3 regions of the Kitasatospora sp. NPDC087315 genome follow, and region 1 is predicted to be linked to each of the others. Evidence: riboswitches for the same ligand, from Rfam matches in the RefSeq annotation. Region 1 holds a riboswitch; each other region holds the start of a gene.
The links. A riboswitch is a leader RNA that binds a small molecule or an ion and turns the genes downstream of it on or off. The one in region 1 is predicted to bind cobalamin.
Positions count from the first base shown of each region.

Region 1 (5,277 bases):
GGCGCTCAGACAGACCGACCCCAAGGCCGCGGGGGAGTGGCGCCGCGCCCTGCGCGACGTCCTCGGCGGCCTGATGGACGACGGCCGGCACACCGTCACCGGCTTCGCCCGGGACGGCCGGTACCTCATCGAACGACGTCAGGAGAACAGAGCATGAAGCCCGTCGGAGTGGAACTGCGCCGGATCGCGATGCCACTGGTGTCGCCGTTCCGCACGTCGTTCGGCACCCAGACCACCCGTGAACTCCTGCTGCTGCGGCTGGAGACCACCGAGGGCGAGGGCTGGGGCGAATGCGTCACGATGACCGACCCGGTCTACTCCTCGGAGTACACCGAGGCCGCCGCCGACGTGCTCCGCCGTCACCTGCTGCCCGCCCTGTTCGCCCAGCCGCACCTCGACCCCTGGACGGTCGCCCCCGCCCTCGCCGCCTTCAAGGGCCACCGGATGGCCAAGGCCGCCCTGGAGACGGCCGTCCTGGACGCCTGGCTGCGGGCCCGCTCGATCTCCTTCGCCGAATGGCTCGGCGCCACCGCCGACCGCGTCCCGGCCGGGGTCTCGGTGGGCATCATGGACGACATCCCCGCCCTGCTCGACGCCGTCGAGGGCTACCTCGCCGAGGGCTACCTGCGGATCAAGCTGAAGATCGAGCCCGGCTGGGACATCGAGCCCGTCCGCGCCGTGCGCGAACGCTTCGGCGACGGCATACCGCTCCAGGTCGACGCCAACACCGCGTACACCGTGGCCGACGCACAACACCTCGCCCGGCTCGACGAGTTCGGCCTGCTGCTGATCGAGCAGCCGCTCGACGAGGAGGACGTGCGCGGCCACGCCCGGCTCGCCCGGCAGCTGCGCACCCCCATCTGCCTGGACGAGTCGATCGTCTCCGCCCGCTCGGCCGCCGACGCCCTCGCCCTGGGCGCCTGCTCGGTCGTCAACGTCAAGCCCGGCCGGGTCGGCGGCTACCTGGAGGCCCGGCGGATCCACGACGTGAGCGCCGCGCACGGGGTGCCCGTCTGGTGCGGCGGCATGCTGGAGACCGGCCTCGGCCGGGCCGCCAACGTCGCGCTCGCCGCCCTGCCCGGCTTCACCCTCCCCGGCGACACCTCCGCCTCCGGGCGCTACTACCGCACGGACATCACCGAGCCCTTCGTCCTCCGCGACGGCCACCTGGACGTCCCCCGGGGGCCGGGCCTCGGCGTCTCACCGGTCCCCGAACTGCTCGCCGAGGTCACCGTGTCGAACGAATGGACCGCCCGATGAACACCGCTCGCCCCGCCCTGCGGGCCGTCTTCGAGGAGGCCGGCGTCCGGGGCCACGTCTTCGCCCGCGACATCGACGGCCCCGCCGCCCTCGGACTCGACGAGGACACACCGGTCGTCCTCGCCTCCGTCTTCAAGATCCCGGTCGCCCTGGCCTACGCCCGCGAGGCCGCCGCCGGCCGGCTGGAACGCACCGAGCGGCACCCGGTGCCCCCGCCGCTGCGGGACGGCGGCATCGGCACCTCCGGCTGCGCCGACCCGGTCGAGCTGAGCCTGCGCGACCTCGTCCTGCTGATGCTGACGATGAGCGACAACGCCGCCACCGACGTCGTCCTGCACCGGGTCGGCCTCGACCGGGTCAACGCCCTGCTCGCCGGGCTCGGCCGGGACCGGACCCACCTGGTCGGCGGCTGCGCGGACCTCATCGGCTCACTGCTCGCCGACCTCGGCGCCGCCGACGAGGAGGAGGCACAGGCCAGGCTCGCCGCCCTCACCCCCGCGCAGACGATGGCACTGTCGGTCTGCGTGCCCGAGCGCACCACCCGGGGCACCGCCCGCGACACGGCCGAACTCCTGGCCCAGATCTGGCGCGACGAGGCGGGCCCGGCCGAGGCCTGCGCCGAGGTCAGGTCGGTGATGGGCCGTCAGATCTGGCCGCACCGGCTCAGTTCGGGCTTCGAGGACGGCTACCGGATCGCCGGCAAGACGGGCACCCTGCCCGGCTGGCGCAACGAGGCCGGGGTGGTCGAGCACCCCGACGGCGGACGGTACGCGGTGGCGGTGTTCACCCGGGCCGAGACGCCCCGGCAGCGTGACCCCGGCGCGGACCGGGCGATCGGCCGGGCCGCCCGGATCGCGGTCGACGCACTGCGGGCGACGGCACCGTCCACCCCGGAGCCGTCGTCGGTGGTGAACCCGCCTACTGTGACCGCATGATCCCGACCGCGCGGGCCGTCCTCGGCCGCATCCTGACCGACCTGGGATCGACGCTGGTCGAGGTCGTGGCCGGGGACCCCGACCCGGTCCGACCGGTCGGCGGGGTGCTCATCCACGACCCGATGGACGAGCCCGCGCGGCTGCCCGGGGCCGTCGTCCTCGGCGTCGGTGTCGCCGGTGCGCCGGCCGTCGCCGCCCTGGTCGAGCGGGCGGCCGGCCTCGGCGCGGCCGCCGTGATCGTCCGCTCGCCGGTCGCCGTCGACGACACCGTCACCGCCGCCGTCGCCGGGAGCGGCGTGCCCGTCCTCGGCCTCACCCCCGGCGCCTCCTGGGCCCAGGTCGCCGCCCTGCTGCGGGCCCTGCTGGCCGTCGACGAGTTCGCGGGCGAGGACCTGGCGGGCGCCGGGGAGGACGTCGGCGGCCCGCTCTCCGGCGATCTGTTCGCCCTCGCCAACGCGATCGCCGCCCTCCTCGACGGGCCGGTCACCGTCGAGGACCGCGGCGGCAAGGTACTCGCCTTCTCCAGCCGCCAGGACGAGGGCGACCCGGCCCGGATCGCGACCATCCTGGACCGCCAGGTCCCCGCCGAGAAACTCCGCGACCTGGAGGCCCGGGGCGCCTTCCACGCGCTCTACCGCAGCGAGGGCCCGCTCTACGTCGACGGCGTCGCCGACAAACCCCGGGTGGCGATCGCCGTCCGGGCGGGCGGGGAGATCCTCGGCTCCATCTGGGTGGTCGTCCAGGACCGCCTGGGCCCCGACGGCGAGCACGCCCTGACCGAGGCCGCGAAGGTCGCCGCCCTCCACCTGCTGCGCCGCCGGGCCGGCGAGGACGTCGGCCACCGGCTCCGCGCCGACCTGCTGGCCACCGTCCTCGAAGGCGGCGCCGCCGCACCGCAGGCCGCCGCCCGGCTCGGGCTGACGGCCCAGCCCGCCTGCGTCCTGGCCCTGACGGTGCTCGGCGACTCCTCCGCCCCCGACCTGCTCGCCGCCGGCCACCGCTCCGGCGAGGCGCTCGCCCTGCACCTGGCCGCCGTCCACCCGCGCGCCGCCACCGCCTCGCTCGGCGGTGTGACCTACGCCGTCCTGCCGAGCGGCTCCGACGAGGCGGCCGTCCGGGTCGCCGACACCTTCCTCTCCCGGATCGCCCCCCGCGTCCCGGCGGTCATCGGCCTCGGCCGGCTCGCCGCCCACCCCGGCGAGCTGCCCCGCTCACGGGCCGACGCCGACCGCGCCCTGCGGGTGCTCACCGCCGGCGGCACGCCGCACCGCGTCGCCCATCTCTCCGACGTCTACGTCGCGTCGCTCCTCCTCGAACTCGCCGACCGGGTCCACGCCGAGGACGACCTCCCCGACAACCCCGTCGCCCGCCTGCGGGCCTACGACGCCGAACACCACAGCGCGCTCACCGAGACCCTCGCGGCCTGGCTGGACACCTTCGGCGACGTCGTCGCGGCCGCCGCCGCCGTCCACATCCACCCCAACACCTTCCGCTACCGGCTCAAGCGCCTCGCCGAGGTGGCGGACCTCGACCTCGCCGACCCCGGGGCCCGCTTCGAGGCCATGCTCCACCTCCGCCTCACCCCGCCCACCCCCTGACCGGGGCGCGGCTCTGCGTACGGGCCGCAGGTCGCCGCCCGGGGAGCTTCGGGGCGGAGCCGGAGGGAGCGGCACCCTGGACTTGCTAGGACGTCCGACTATATGGTCGTGGACAAGGCCCGCAGTGCAGGGAAGCCGGTGTGAGTCCGGCACGGTCCCGCCACTGTGACCGGGGAGCGCGTCACCGCAGTACCAGCCACTGGCAGCCAGCCGGGAAGGCCGGGTGGCGCGCGCTGATCCGGGAGTCAGGATACCGACTGCGGGTGTTCCGTGTTGTCCACGAGGATGGAGCAAACACGCATGGCACCGGTCTGTGTCCTTCCTGGCCCTGGTGATCCTGCGACGGTCGCGGCACGCACGTCACCCTGACGGCTCGCCGCGCCCGGCAGCACCCGCGTCCCGCACACCTGCGTGTCGGGCGGGCGTGCCGCCGTGCCCCGGTTCCCTCGGATCCCACCTGACATCCTGACGAGAGCAGGCTTGTGATGGTCCGTGAACTCACCCATTTCATCGGCGGAAAGCATGTCCCCGGTACGTCCGGGGTGTTCGGCGACGTGTACGACCCCAGCACCGGCACGGTCCAGGCGCGGGTACCGCTCGCCGGCCGGGCCGAGACCGAGGCGGCGGTCGCCGACGCCGAACAGGCCCAGACCGAGTGGGCCGGCTGGAACCCGCAGCGTCGCGCCCGGGTGCTGCTGCGCTTCCTGCAACTCGTCGAGGCCGAACGCGAGCCGCTGGCCCGACTGCTCTCCGCCGAGCACGGCAAGACCGTCGCCGACGCCCACGGCGACCTGCAACGCGGCCTGGAGGTGGTCGAGTTCGCCGCCGGCGTGCCGCACCTCCTCAAGGGCGAGTTCACCGACGGCGCCGGCCCCGGCATCGACGTCCACTCGCTCCGCCGGCCGCTCGGTGTGGTCGCCGGCATCACCCCGTTCAACTTCCCCGCGATGATCCCGCTCTGGAAGGCCGCACCCGCCATCGCCTGCGGAAACGCCTTCCTCCTCAAGCCGTCCGAACGCGACCCCTCGGTGCCGCTGCGGCTGGCCGAGCTGTTCCTGGAGGCCGGCCTGCCGCCGGGCGTGCTGAACGTGGTCAACGGCGGCAAGGAGGCGGTCGACACCCTGCTCGACGACCCCCGGGTGCAGGCCCTGGGATTCGTCGGGTCCACACCGGTCGCCCAGTACGTGTACGCCACGGCGGCGGCCCGCGGAAAGCGGGCGCAGTGCTTCGGCGGTGCCAAGAACCACCTGATCGTCATGCCCGACGCCGATCTCGACCAGGCCGCCGACGCGCTGATCGGTGCGGGCTACGGCTCCGCCGGCGAGCGGTGCATGGCCATCTCCGTCGCGGTGCCGGTGGGGGAGGAGACCGCCTCCGCCCTGGTCGCCAGGCTCACCGAGCGGATCGCCGCGCTGAAGGTCGGCGCCGCCCACGATCCCGAGGCCGATTTCGGCCCGCTCGTCAGCCGGGACGCCCTGGAGCGG
Region 1 is NZ_JBIUYD010000001.1:529,712-534,988, forward strand. It holds gene ACIO5D_RS02285 (GNAT family N-acetyltransferase) at 1-157, shown strand, start outside; gene menC (o-succinylbenzoate synthase) at 154-1,260, shown strand; gene ACIO5D_RS02295 (serine hydrolase) at 1,257-2,195, shown strand; gene ACIO5D_RS02300 (PucR family transcriptional regulator) at 2,192-3,793, shown strand; cobalamin riboswitch at 3,880-4,070, shown strand; gene ACIO5D_RS02305 (CoA-acylating methylmalonate-semialdehyde dehydrogenase) at 4,279-5,277, shown strand, end outside.

Region 2 (5,277 bases), on a different contig from region 1:
GTAGCCCTCGATCAGCTCCATGGTGTACTCGCCGACCTGCGGGGTGCCCTCGTCAGGCTTGGGCTCCCGGGCGCGGGCCACCCAGTCGGCGAGGACGCGCTGCGGGTCCACCCCGCGGTGGTCGGCCTCGAAGAGGATCTGGAAGGCCCGGGTACGGGCCTTGCTGCGTGCGGCCGACACGGACTTACTTCACCCGGCCGAGGTAGCTGCCGTCGCGGGTGTCGACCTTGATCTTCTCGCCGGTCACGATGAACAGCGGCACCGCGATCTCGGCGCCGGTCTCCAGGGTGGCCGGCTTGGAGCCGCCGGTCGAGCGGTCGCCCTGGACGCCCGGCTCGGTGTGGGAGATCACGAGCTCGACCGAGGCCGGGAGCTCGATGTACAGCGGGGAGCCCTCGTACATGGCCACCAGGGCGTCGAAGCCCTCCAGCAGGTACTTGGCGGCGTCGCCGACGACGGCGGGCTCGATCGTCACCTGGTCGTAGGTGTCCGTGTCCATGAACACGAAGTTCTCGCCGTCCTTGTACGAGAACTGCATGCCGCGCTTGTCGACGTTGGCGGTCTCGACCTTGGTGCCGGCGTTGAAGGTCTTGTCGACGACCTTGCCGGTCAGGACCTCCTTGAGCTTGGTGCGCACGAAGGCCGGGCCCTTGCCGGGCTTGACATGCTGGAACTCGACGACGGACCAGAGCTTGCCGCCCTCCAGCTTGAGGACCATGCCGTTCTTGAGATCGTTCGTGGAAGCCACGGGCGCACTAACTCCTGGATATAGCTGTCAAGGAACCAAGGGTTGCGTCCTGCCGCCCGCAGCAGCCGCCGGGCGGCCGCGGGTCACAGGGCGAGGAGCTCCTTGGTGGTGATGGTGAGCAGCTCGGGCCCGCCCTCTTCGAGGGGGCGCACCACGAGCGTGTCCTCGATCCGGACACCGCCCTTACCCGGGAGGTGGACTCCCGGGCCGACGGTGACCGGCACGCGGCTGTCCAGTTTACCCATGTCCGACGGGCCCAGGCGCGGCGCCTCCCGGATCTCCAGCCCGATGCCGTGCCCGACCGGGTGCGGGGAGGGCTCGGTGTGCCCGGCCGCCTGGAGGATCGCCCGGGCCGCCTGGTCGGGTACGCACTGCTCGACGCCCGGCCCGAGCGCCTCCCGTCCGGCCCGCTGGGCCCGGAACACCAGCCGGTGCAGCTCGACCTGCCAGGGCGCGGGGGCGGCGCCGATCACGAAGGTCCGGGCGGTGGAGACGCCGTAGCCCCGGTACTGGGCGCCGAGCACGACGGTGAGGAAATCGCCCTCCTCCACCCGGCGGTCGGTGGGCTGGTGGGCCTGCTGACCGGAGTGGCTGCCGGTGCCGACCGAGACCGGGAAGGCCGCCCGGTCCGCACCGTGGTCGATCATCCGGCGCTCCAGCTCCATCGCCAGGTGCCGTTCGGTGCGGCCGACCAGGATCGACTCCAGCAGTTCGCCGAGCGCCTGGTCGGCGATCTCGGCGGCGATCCGCAGGTCGGCGATCTCGTGCTCGTCCTTGACCACCCGCAGCCGCTCGACCACCGGTCCGAGGCCCGCCAGTCTGACCCCCTCGGCGAGGCCCGCCACCGACCGGTGCCGGGTGACCGTCAGGTCGTGCTCCTCCACCGCCAGGTCGTCCACGCCCAGCCGCCCGGCGGCCGCGGCGGCGGCCAGCGCGGTGTCCTCCCCCGCCGCGACCGGGACCTGGGTGAGGTCCTCGCCGAGCAGGTGCTCCCCGGTGTCGTCCGGCGGCAGGTCGTCCGGCAGCGCCAGCAGCGCCCGCTCCCGGGTGAGCAGCAGCGTCGCCCCGCAGGGCGCGCACCCGGTCAGATAGCGCACGTTCGCCGGCCTGGTGATCAGCGCCGCGTCGGCCCCGGTCGCACCGCAGTGCTCCCTCAGCCGCTCCCGCCGACCCGCGTACGCATCAGCCATGCGTCGAGCCTACGGAGCGCCGCCCCGATCCGCCCGTCGGGCGGGCCCGACCGGGCCGGGGCCGGGGCCGGGCCGCGCCCGGCTCAGGCCTTGGCCTCCGTGGCCTCCGTGGCCTCCGTGGTCTCGGCGGCCTCCCCGGCCGGCGTCGGCCGGGCACCCGCGTGCTGGGTCTGCGGGGACCAGCGCCGCTCCACCCCGGCCAGCCGCCAGTAGGCGATCGCCGCGACCCAGACCACCACGAACAGGCCGACGATCACATAGCCGACGTTGTCCAGCGAGAGGTCGGCGATCCACCCGCTGACCGGGTCGGTGAGGTCCAGCTTCTCGTGCAGCACCCCGACCAGCTCGATGGTGCCGATGATGAACGCCACCGCGATCGACAGCCCAGTGATGGTCAGGTTGTAGTACACCTTGCGCACCGGATTGGCGAACGCCCACTGGTACGCGAAATTCATGAACGTCCCGTCCAGCGTGTCGAACAGGCTCATCCCCGCCGCGAACAGCAGCGGCAGGCAGATGATCGCGTACCAGGGCAGACCGGCCGCCGCGCCGGAGCCGGCCATCACCATCAGGGTCACCTCGGTCGCGGTGTCGAAGCCGAGGCCGAGCACCATGCCCACCGGGAACATCTGGCCGGGCCGGGTGATCGAGCGGGTCGCCCGGTTCAGCACCCGGGCGAGGAAGCCGCGCGCGTTGAGGTGCTCCTCCAGCTCAGCCTCGTCGTACCGGCCGGCCCGCATCGACCGGAACACCTTCAGGATGCCGAGCAGGGCGGCCAGGTTGAGCGCGCCGATCAGGTAGAGGAAGGCACCGGAGGCGGTGGTGCCGACCACGCCCAGCCACTTGTGGGTGGTGGAGTCGTCGTCCATCAGCGTGTTGGCCAGCTGCGCCCCGCCCGCCACCAGGGCGGCCATCAGCACCACCATCGAGGAGTGCCCGAGCGCGAACCAGAAGCCCACGGAGACCGGCCGCTTGCCGTCCGCCATCAGCTTGCGGGTGGTGTTGTCGATCACCGCGATGTGGTCGGCGTCGAAGGCGTGCCGCATGCCGAGGGTGTAGGCGGTGATCCCCAGGCCCACACCGAAGACCTGGGTGCCGACCGTGTACTCGTGCGGTGCCACCAGGAATATGAGCGTCCCGAACGCCGCCACGTGCATGGCCAGGATCACCCCCATCAGCCCGGCCGTGCGGATGGTGTCCTGGCGTTTCCAACGGAAAGTGGGCAACACCGGCGGTGTCGCCGGGGTGGCGGTTTCGGGCAGGGTCATCTTCGGATCACGCTCCAGCACCTCGTGGAATGGCTTCGTGAGATGCCGTGGCCGGTCTCCTGGCTTACGGGGCTTCCGTACCCGCCTTCCCAGGCGCGCGAGGCGCCCAGTGGCGTCGTGGGTACGGACGACTCCCCCCGATCACAGTGGCGAGGGCCGCTCCGGACTGGGATCCCTGAGGATCCGTCACCGGTCTTCCCGAGCACCACGGCGGGGAACACCGTAGGGCCCGTGGGACACCCTTGCAAGGCTGCGCACCTGCGCAGGTGTTCAGAATCACAGGACGCGGACTGCAAGAATGGGGCCATGCATCTCGTACCGGCCGACCGCGCGGGCCACCGCACCATCGACGGACACCGGGTCTGCGAGGCCATCGCCGCGATCGGCGACACCGCGCACGTCCGGTCCTGGGCCGAGCGGTTCTCGCTGCTCGCCGACCCCGGGCGGCTCGCCCTGCTGCTCGCCCTGCACCGGGCAGGCCCGCTCGCCGTCACCGACCTCGCGGTCGCCACCGGCATGCGTGACCCGGCCGTCTCCCAGGCCCTGCGCCTGCTGCGCACGGCCGGCGTGGTCAGCGGCGACAAGGACGGCCGCGTGGTGCGCTACCGGCTCGTGGACGACGGCATGCGCCCCCTGCTGGACTCGTGTGCCGCCGCCGAGCACCACGAGCCCTCCGCGGCCGCCGGCTGACCGTCCCTCGGGGACAGCCGGACAACCGCCCCCGGCCAGGGGCGGTTCAGTACGATCTTCGTGTGCCGTTCCGCCCGCAGGCCCGCGCCTGGCCCGATGACGACCGCTGGGACACCCGGCCCGTCAGGGCCCGCGTGCTGGCGGTCGCCCGCACCCTCACCTCCGCCACCCGGGTACTGGACGTGCTCACCCTGCTGCGCGGCCAGGACGGCATCCACCTCTACCTCACCGTCAACCCCGGCTCCGCGTTCTCCACCGGGCTCGACGGCTTCCTCGCCGGCCTCACCGGCATCACCGTGCTGGACTGGCGCGAGGCCACCCGGCGGCGGTTCGACCTCGCGGTCGCCTGCGCGGTGCACCGCTCGATGGCCCGGCTGAAAGCCCCGCTGATCGTGCTGCCGCACGGTGCCGGCTACAACCGCCTGGTCACCCGGTCCACCGGCGACACCGTCTCCGCCGCCGGCCTCTCCCGCCGCGAACTCACCCACTGGGGGCGGGTGTTCCCCGCGGTGATCGGCCTCTCCCACGAGGAGCAGCTCGACCGGCTGCGGATCTCCTGCCCCGAGGCCCTGCCCCGCGCACGCGTGGTCGGCGACCCGTGCTTCGACCGGATGCTGCGCAGCCTGGACGGCCGGGACGGGTACCGCGCCGCGCTGGGCGCCGTGGACGGCCGCCGCCTCGTCGTCGTCAACTCGACCTGGAGCGAGCACTCCCTGTTCGGACGCCACCCCGACCTGCCGCTGCGTCTGGTCGGCCGGCTCCCCGCCGACGAGTACGCCGTCGCCGTCGTCCTGCACCCCAACATCTGGGCCCGGCACGACCCCGCGGCGCTGCTCGCCACCGCCGAACGGTCCGGACTGCGGCTCGTCCCGCCCGACCAGGGCTGGCAGGCCGCCCTCGTCGCGGCCGACTGCCTGATCGGCGACCACGGCTCGGTCTCCTTCTACGGCGCCGCCCTGGAACGCCACACCCTGCTCGTCGCCACCGGCGCCGACGAACTCGACCCCCGCTCCCCCAGCTACGCCTTCGGCCAGGCCGCGCCGCCGCTCGACCCCGACGGCGACCTGCTCACCCAGCTGGAACAGGCCCTGGCGAACCCGGACCGGGCCGCGCTGCGCCCGATCACCGACCGCTCGCTCGGCCGGCAGGGCCAGTCCGCCCGGCTGCTGCGCCCGCTGCTCTACTCCTATCTGCGGCAGGTGGACGAACCGGACGACGAACCTCGCCAGCCGCCGTACCCGCGACCGGTCCCGCTGCCCACGGCCCTGCCCGGCCCGACGGCGTACGACGTCGAAGGGGAGCGCCGGGGCACCGAGGTCCGCCTGCGGCGCTACCCGGTCGGCCCGGACCACCGCGAGGCCCGGGGCAGCTACGCGGTCAG
Region 2 is NZ_JBIUYD010000006.1:86,395-91,671, forward strand. It holds gene nusB (transcription antitermination factor NusB) at 1-180, opposite strand, end outside; gene efp (elongation factor P) at 185-748, opposite strand; gene ACIO5D_RS10625 (aminopeptidase P family protein) at 832-1,938, opposite strand; gene ACIO5D_RS10630 (HoxN/HupN/NixA family nickel/cobalt transporter) at 2,022-3,206, opposite strand; cobalamin riboswitch at 3,238-3,431, opposite strand; gene ACIO5D_RS10635 (metalloregulator ArsR/SmtB family transcription factor) at 3,513-3,896, shown strand; gene ACIO5D_RS10640 (hypothetical protein) at 3,959-5,277, shown strand, end outside.
Region 2: it holds a riboswitch for cobalamin, as region 1 does, so the genes downstream of both, ACIO5D_RS10630 (HoxN/HupN/NixA family nickel/cobalt transporter) here and ACIO5D_RS02305 (CoA-acylating methylmalonate-semialdehyde dehydrogenase) in region 1, are expected to answer to the same signal.

Region 3 (5,277 bases), on a different contig from region 1:
GTCCACCTTGAACAGCCTGGTCCGGTACGGCTCCCCGGCGGCCACCGGCGCGGACTCGCGCGCGGGGGCGGGGTGCTGTGCGGGCACGGGCGCCTGCTCGGGCGTCTGCTCCGGGGCCGGTCCGGGTTCGGGGGCGGGGGCCTCGGCGCCGGGTGCGTCCGGGCCGGTCGGCCCGGTCGGCTCGGGTGCGCCGCCACCGCCGTCGGGGCCGCCCCCGTCCGGACCGCCGTCCGGGTCGGGTCCGTCGCCCTCGGGGCCGCCCTCGGGCCCGTCCTCCGGCTGCGGTTCGGGCTGCGACGCGGGCTCGGGCTCCGGGTCGGCGTGTTCCTCCAGGGTCCGGTCGAGCTGCTCCTCGTCCAGGCCGGGCGCGTCGAACGGGTTGCGCCGGCGGCGGTGCGGCAGGGCCAGCCGGGCGGCCTTGCGGACGTCCTCCTCCAGCACCTCCGTCCGGCCCGCCCAGGCGGCCAGCGCGACGGCGGTACGGGCCATCACGATGTCCGCCCGCAGCCCGTCCACCTCGAACGCCGCGCAGACGGCGGTGATCTGACGCAGCGCCACATCGGCCAGTTCGACCTTGGGCAGCAAATCCCGTGCGGTGGTGATCCGTTCGGCGAGCGCCCGCTCGTCCTCGGCGAACCGGGCGGCGAACCCGGCCGGGTCGGCGTCGTACGCCAGGCGGCGGCGGACCACCTCGGCGCGCTCCGCCGGGTCGCGGGTGGCGGCGATCTCCACGGTCAGGCCGAACCGGTCGAGCAGCTGCGGGCGCAGCTCGCCCTCCTCCGGGTTCATCGTGCCGACCAGCAGGAACCGGGCCGCGTGCCGCACCGAGACGCCCTCGCGCTCCACGTAGGAGCGGCCCATCGCGGCGGCGTCCAGCAGCAGGTCCACCACGTGGTCCTGGAGCAGGTTGACCTCGTCGATGTAGAGCACGCCCCGGTGCGCCCGCGCCAGCAGCCCCGGCTCGTACGCCTTGACGCCCTCGGCGAGCGCCCGTTCGAGGTCCAGCGAGCCGACGATCCGGTCCTCGGAGACGCCGACCGGCAGCTCGACCAGCTGGGCCGGACGGCCGGAGGCCGTGGCGCCGGCGTGCGCGCCGTCCGGGCACTGCGGGTCGGGCGCGGCCGGGTCGCAGGCGAAGCGGCAGCCGTCGACGGTGGCGATGGACGGCAGCAGGCCGGCCAGCGCGCGCACCATGGTCGACTTGGCGGTGCCCTTCTCGCCGCGCACCAGCACGCCGCCGACGGCCGGGGAGACCGCGTTGAGCAGCAGTCCGAGCCGCAGGTCGGCCATACCGACGATCGCGGTGAAGGGGTAGCGGACGTCACTCATGCCTTGTCGGCCTCCTCAGGCGCTCCGGGCGGCAGGAACGGCAGCGACCCCGCGGCCGGCACCCCGCCCTCGATCAGCTTCCACAGCGCGTCGGTGTCCGCGTGCTCCTCGATCAGGTCCCCCAGCCGGTCCAGCCGGGCCTCGCGCGCCGCGGCGAACGAGGTGTCCGGCGCGGGAACGAACGCCCGGCCGGCCAACTCGGCGGTCTCGCGCAGCAGTTCGCGACGGAACCCGTCGTTCTCCAGTGCGCCGTGCCAGGTCGTGCCCCAGACCGCGCCCACCCGGCAGCCGTCCAGAGCGCGGCCCCGGCCGTCGGAGAAGAAGGGGTCTCCCCCCTCGACGGCCACCACACCGTGATGGATCTCGTACCCCTCGACCCGCTGCCCGTACGCCTCGCCGACCGGACGGCCGAGCACCTTCGCGGCCCCGAACCGGACACGCGTCGGCAGCAGCCCGAGCCCGGCCACCTCGCCGGCCCCGGACTCGACCTCGTCCACGATGCCGCGCGCCAGCATCTGGTAGCCGCCGCAGACACCGAGAACCGGCCGCCCGGCGGCGGCCCGTGCCTTCAGGGCCGGCTCCAGACCACGTTCGCGCAGCCAGGCCAGGTCGGCGACGGTGGCCCGGGTGCCGGGCAGGATCACCAGGTCGGCGTCGGCCAGCTCCTCGGGCCGGGTGGCCCAGCGGACCAGCACCCCGGGCTCCTGCGCCAGCGCGTCCACGTCGGTGAAGTTGGACAGCCTCGGGAAGCGCACCACGGCCACCCGCAGCACGTCCGCGCCGACCGGCCCGCGGCCCTCGGCGCGGTCCACCACGGTGGACAGGTCCAGCGAGTCCTCGGCGTCCAGCCAGAGCCCGGGCAGCATCGGCAGGGTGCCGAGCACCGGGCGGCCGGTCAGCCGGTCCAGCATCTCCAGCCCGGGCGCCAGCAGCCGGGCGTCGCCCCGGAACTTGTTGACGAACCAGCCCGTCACATGGCGCTGGTCCTCGGCGGACAGCAGCGCCAGCGTCCCGTACATGGCGGCGAACACCCCGCCGCGGTCGATGTCCCCGACCACCACCACCGGCAGCCCGGCGGCGGTGGCCAGACCCATGTTGGCGATGTCCCGGTCGCGCAGATTGATCTCGGCGGGCGACCCGGCCCCCTCGCAGACCACCACGTCGTAGCGGCTGCGCAGGTCCGCCAGGCACTCCAGGGCCCGCTCCAGCAGCACCGGCTTGCGCTCGCGGTAGTCCAGCGCGCCCACCTCGGCGACCGGGCGGCCGAGCAGCACGACCTGGCTGCGGCCGTCCGCGCCTGGCTTGAGCAGCACCGGGTTCATCGCCGCCTCGGGCTCCACCCGGGCCGCCTGCGCCTGCATCGCCTGGGCGCGGCCGATCTCGGCGCCGCCGGCGGTGACGAAGGAGTTCAGCGACATGTTCTGCGCCTTGAACGGCGCCACCCGGACACCCTGCCGGGCCAGCCAGCGGCAGATGCCCGCGGTGACCACGGTCTTGCCGGCGTCCGAGGTCGTCCCGGCGACCAGCAGTGCGTTGCTCATGCGCTCCTCCTCTTCTTCCGTCCCAGGACGGTCCGGCTTCCTGTGGCGGCCCGGACCGCCGCGTGCCCGGCGACGGCGGTGCCCAGGGCCAGCAGGCCCACCCGGCGGGAGAGCCGGCAGGCCCGCTCGATGTCCTCCACCGTCACCGGCCGCAGCTCGCCGCCCAGCACCGGCCGGTGCTCCACCCGTTCCCCGTACGCGAGGGTGCCGCCCAGCCGCACGCCGACCGCGCCCGCGAACGCGGACTCGGCCTGGCCCGCGTTGGGGCTCGGGTGCGCGGAGCCGTCCCGGCGCCAGATCCGCCAGGCCGTCCGGGGTTCGGGCGCGGCGGCCACGGTGAGCAGCGCGGTCAGCCGGGCGCCCGGCCAGCCCGCCACGTCGTCCAGCCGGGCCGAGGCCCAGCCGAACCGGGCGTAGCGCGGCGAGCGGTGGCCGACCATCGCGTCCAGCGTGTTGACGGCGCGGAACGCCAGTAGCCCGGGCGTGCCCGCGAGCGCGCCCCAGACCAGGGCGTTCACCACGGCGTCGGCGGTGTTCTCGGCGACCGACTCGACCACCGCGCGGGCGATCTGCTGCTCGTCCAGCGCGCTCGGGTCGCGCCCGCACAGATGCGGCAGCCGTTCCCGGGCCGCCGTCAGATCGCCCGCGGCGAGCGAGCGGCCGATGGTCCTGGCCTCCCGGGTGAGCGAGGTGCCGCCGAGCACCGTCCAGGTCGCGGCGGCGGTCAGCGCGGCGCGGCCGAGCGGCCGCCGGCCCAGGGCGCGTTCGGCGGCCACCGCCCCGGCCGCGACGGTGCCCACGCAGAGCGCGGTGTAGGCGGTGCCGGCGGCGCGGTCGTCGCGCCAGAGCGTCTTCTCCAGCCGGCCCGCCGCGCTGCCGAAGGCGGCCACCGGGTGGCCGCGCCGGGGATCGGCGAAGCGGGCGTCGGCGAGATGTCCCGCGACGGCGCCCAGCGCGAAGGCGGCCGCGCGGGTCAGCGGGCGCACGGCGAAGGGCGGCAGAGGGGGCGGGCGGTCGGGGCAGCCTGCATCGCGTGCGTGTCCTCACTCAGGGTCCGCGCCCTGGATCGACGTACCGGCGGCGAGAGTCTCCTGGCTTCCGGGTCCGACACACCCCCGGAGCCTCCAGCGGCTTCTGACGGCCCGCCGATGGGCCCCTCCTGCCTGTTGGCGGGCAAGGAGGGAATTGATCCGAGCGTGCTCCCCGGTGACAGTGGCGGGACCGCGCCGGACTCGCACCGGCTTCCTCTGCATGCCTCCGTTTGGCTGAAGGATCCCATCACGCGGCCGAACCGGGAGTCAACCAAGGTCACGGAGGGGTTGGTCACACGGCCCGCCCGCGCGCCGCCTCCGCGGGTCGGTGTCGCGGGGGTGCGGAGGGGGCGCGATCGCCCGGCCGCAGGTGGAGGCCGCGGCCCCCGCTGTCCCGTCCGGCGTGACACCCGGTCGGCCCATGCCCGGTGGCCCCGGTCCGGTCCCGCGAGTGGACTGGTGGGTGCCCAGTCCGCGATCAACAGAGCGGGGAGCGATATGCGTTGGGGAACCGCGGCCGCCGTGGCGGCCGCCGCCGTCGGCACCGGGGCCGCCGTACTGCTGGCCGGGCGCAGGGCCGTCCAGCGGATGCTCCACCCGGCGGCCGTTTCCCGGCCGCAGGCGGGCCCCGTCACGGTGCGGAGCCTGGCCGTCGGGCGGGCCACCTTCACCCGCAGCCCGGAGAGCACCCGCCCCGGCCGCTGGGCCGTCGAGTGGGACGAGGGCGGCCACGCGGTGGTCGACGAGATCCTGCACGCCGACGAACAGGGCGTCACCCGCCGACTGGTCCGCGCCGACCGGGGCGCCCTTACGCCCGGCACCGAGGTCCGCTTCACCCCCCGGGTCCACCTCGGCGACCCGACCGGCGCGCTCGGCCTGCCCTACGCCGAGACCGCCGCCGAGGGCGAGCTGGGCGCCCTGCCCGCCTGGCGGCTCGACGGCAAACGCGGCACCTGGGTGATCCTGGTGCACGGCCCGGGCGCCGACCGGCAGCAGACGCTCCCGGTGCTGCCCGTGCTGCACCGTCTCGGTCTGCCCGCCCTCGCCGTCACCTACCGGGGAGACCGGGGCGCGCCGGCCGCGCCGGACGGCCTCGACGACTTCGGCGAGACCGAGTGGCGGGACGTCGAGGCGGCAGTGCGGCTGGCCCTGGACAGCGGCGCCGGCCGGGTCGTGCTGCACGGCTGGTCGCTCGGCGCCACGATGGTGCTGCAGACCGCCGCCCGGTCCGCCTGGGCCTCGGCGATCAGCGGCCTGGTACTGGACTCCCCGGTGCTCGACCGGCCGGTCTTCGCCCGCCGGGGCGCCACCCGGGCCGGGTTCGGCCGTACGGCCGCCGGGCCGGGCGCGCTCGCCGCCGAGGGCCGGACCGGGGT
Region 3 is NZ_JBIUYD010000022.1:76,490-81,766, reverse strand. It holds gene ACIO5D_RS28455 (putative cobaltochelatase) at 1-1,329, opposite strand, end outside; gene ACIO5D_RS28450 (cobyric acid synthase) at 1,326-2,870, opposite strand; gene ACIO5D_RS28445 (cobalamin biosynthesis protein) at 2,867-3,856, opposite strand; cobalamin riboswitch at 3,955-4,119, opposite strand; gene ACIO5D_RS28440 (alpha/beta hydrolase family protein) at 4,400-5,277, shown strand, end outside.
Region 3: it holds a riboswitch for cobalamin, as region 1 does, so the genes downstream of both, ACIO5D_RS28445 (cobalamin biosynthesis protein) here and ACIO5D_RS02305 (CoA-acylating methylmalonate-semialdehyde dehydrogenase) in region 1, are expected to answer to the same signal.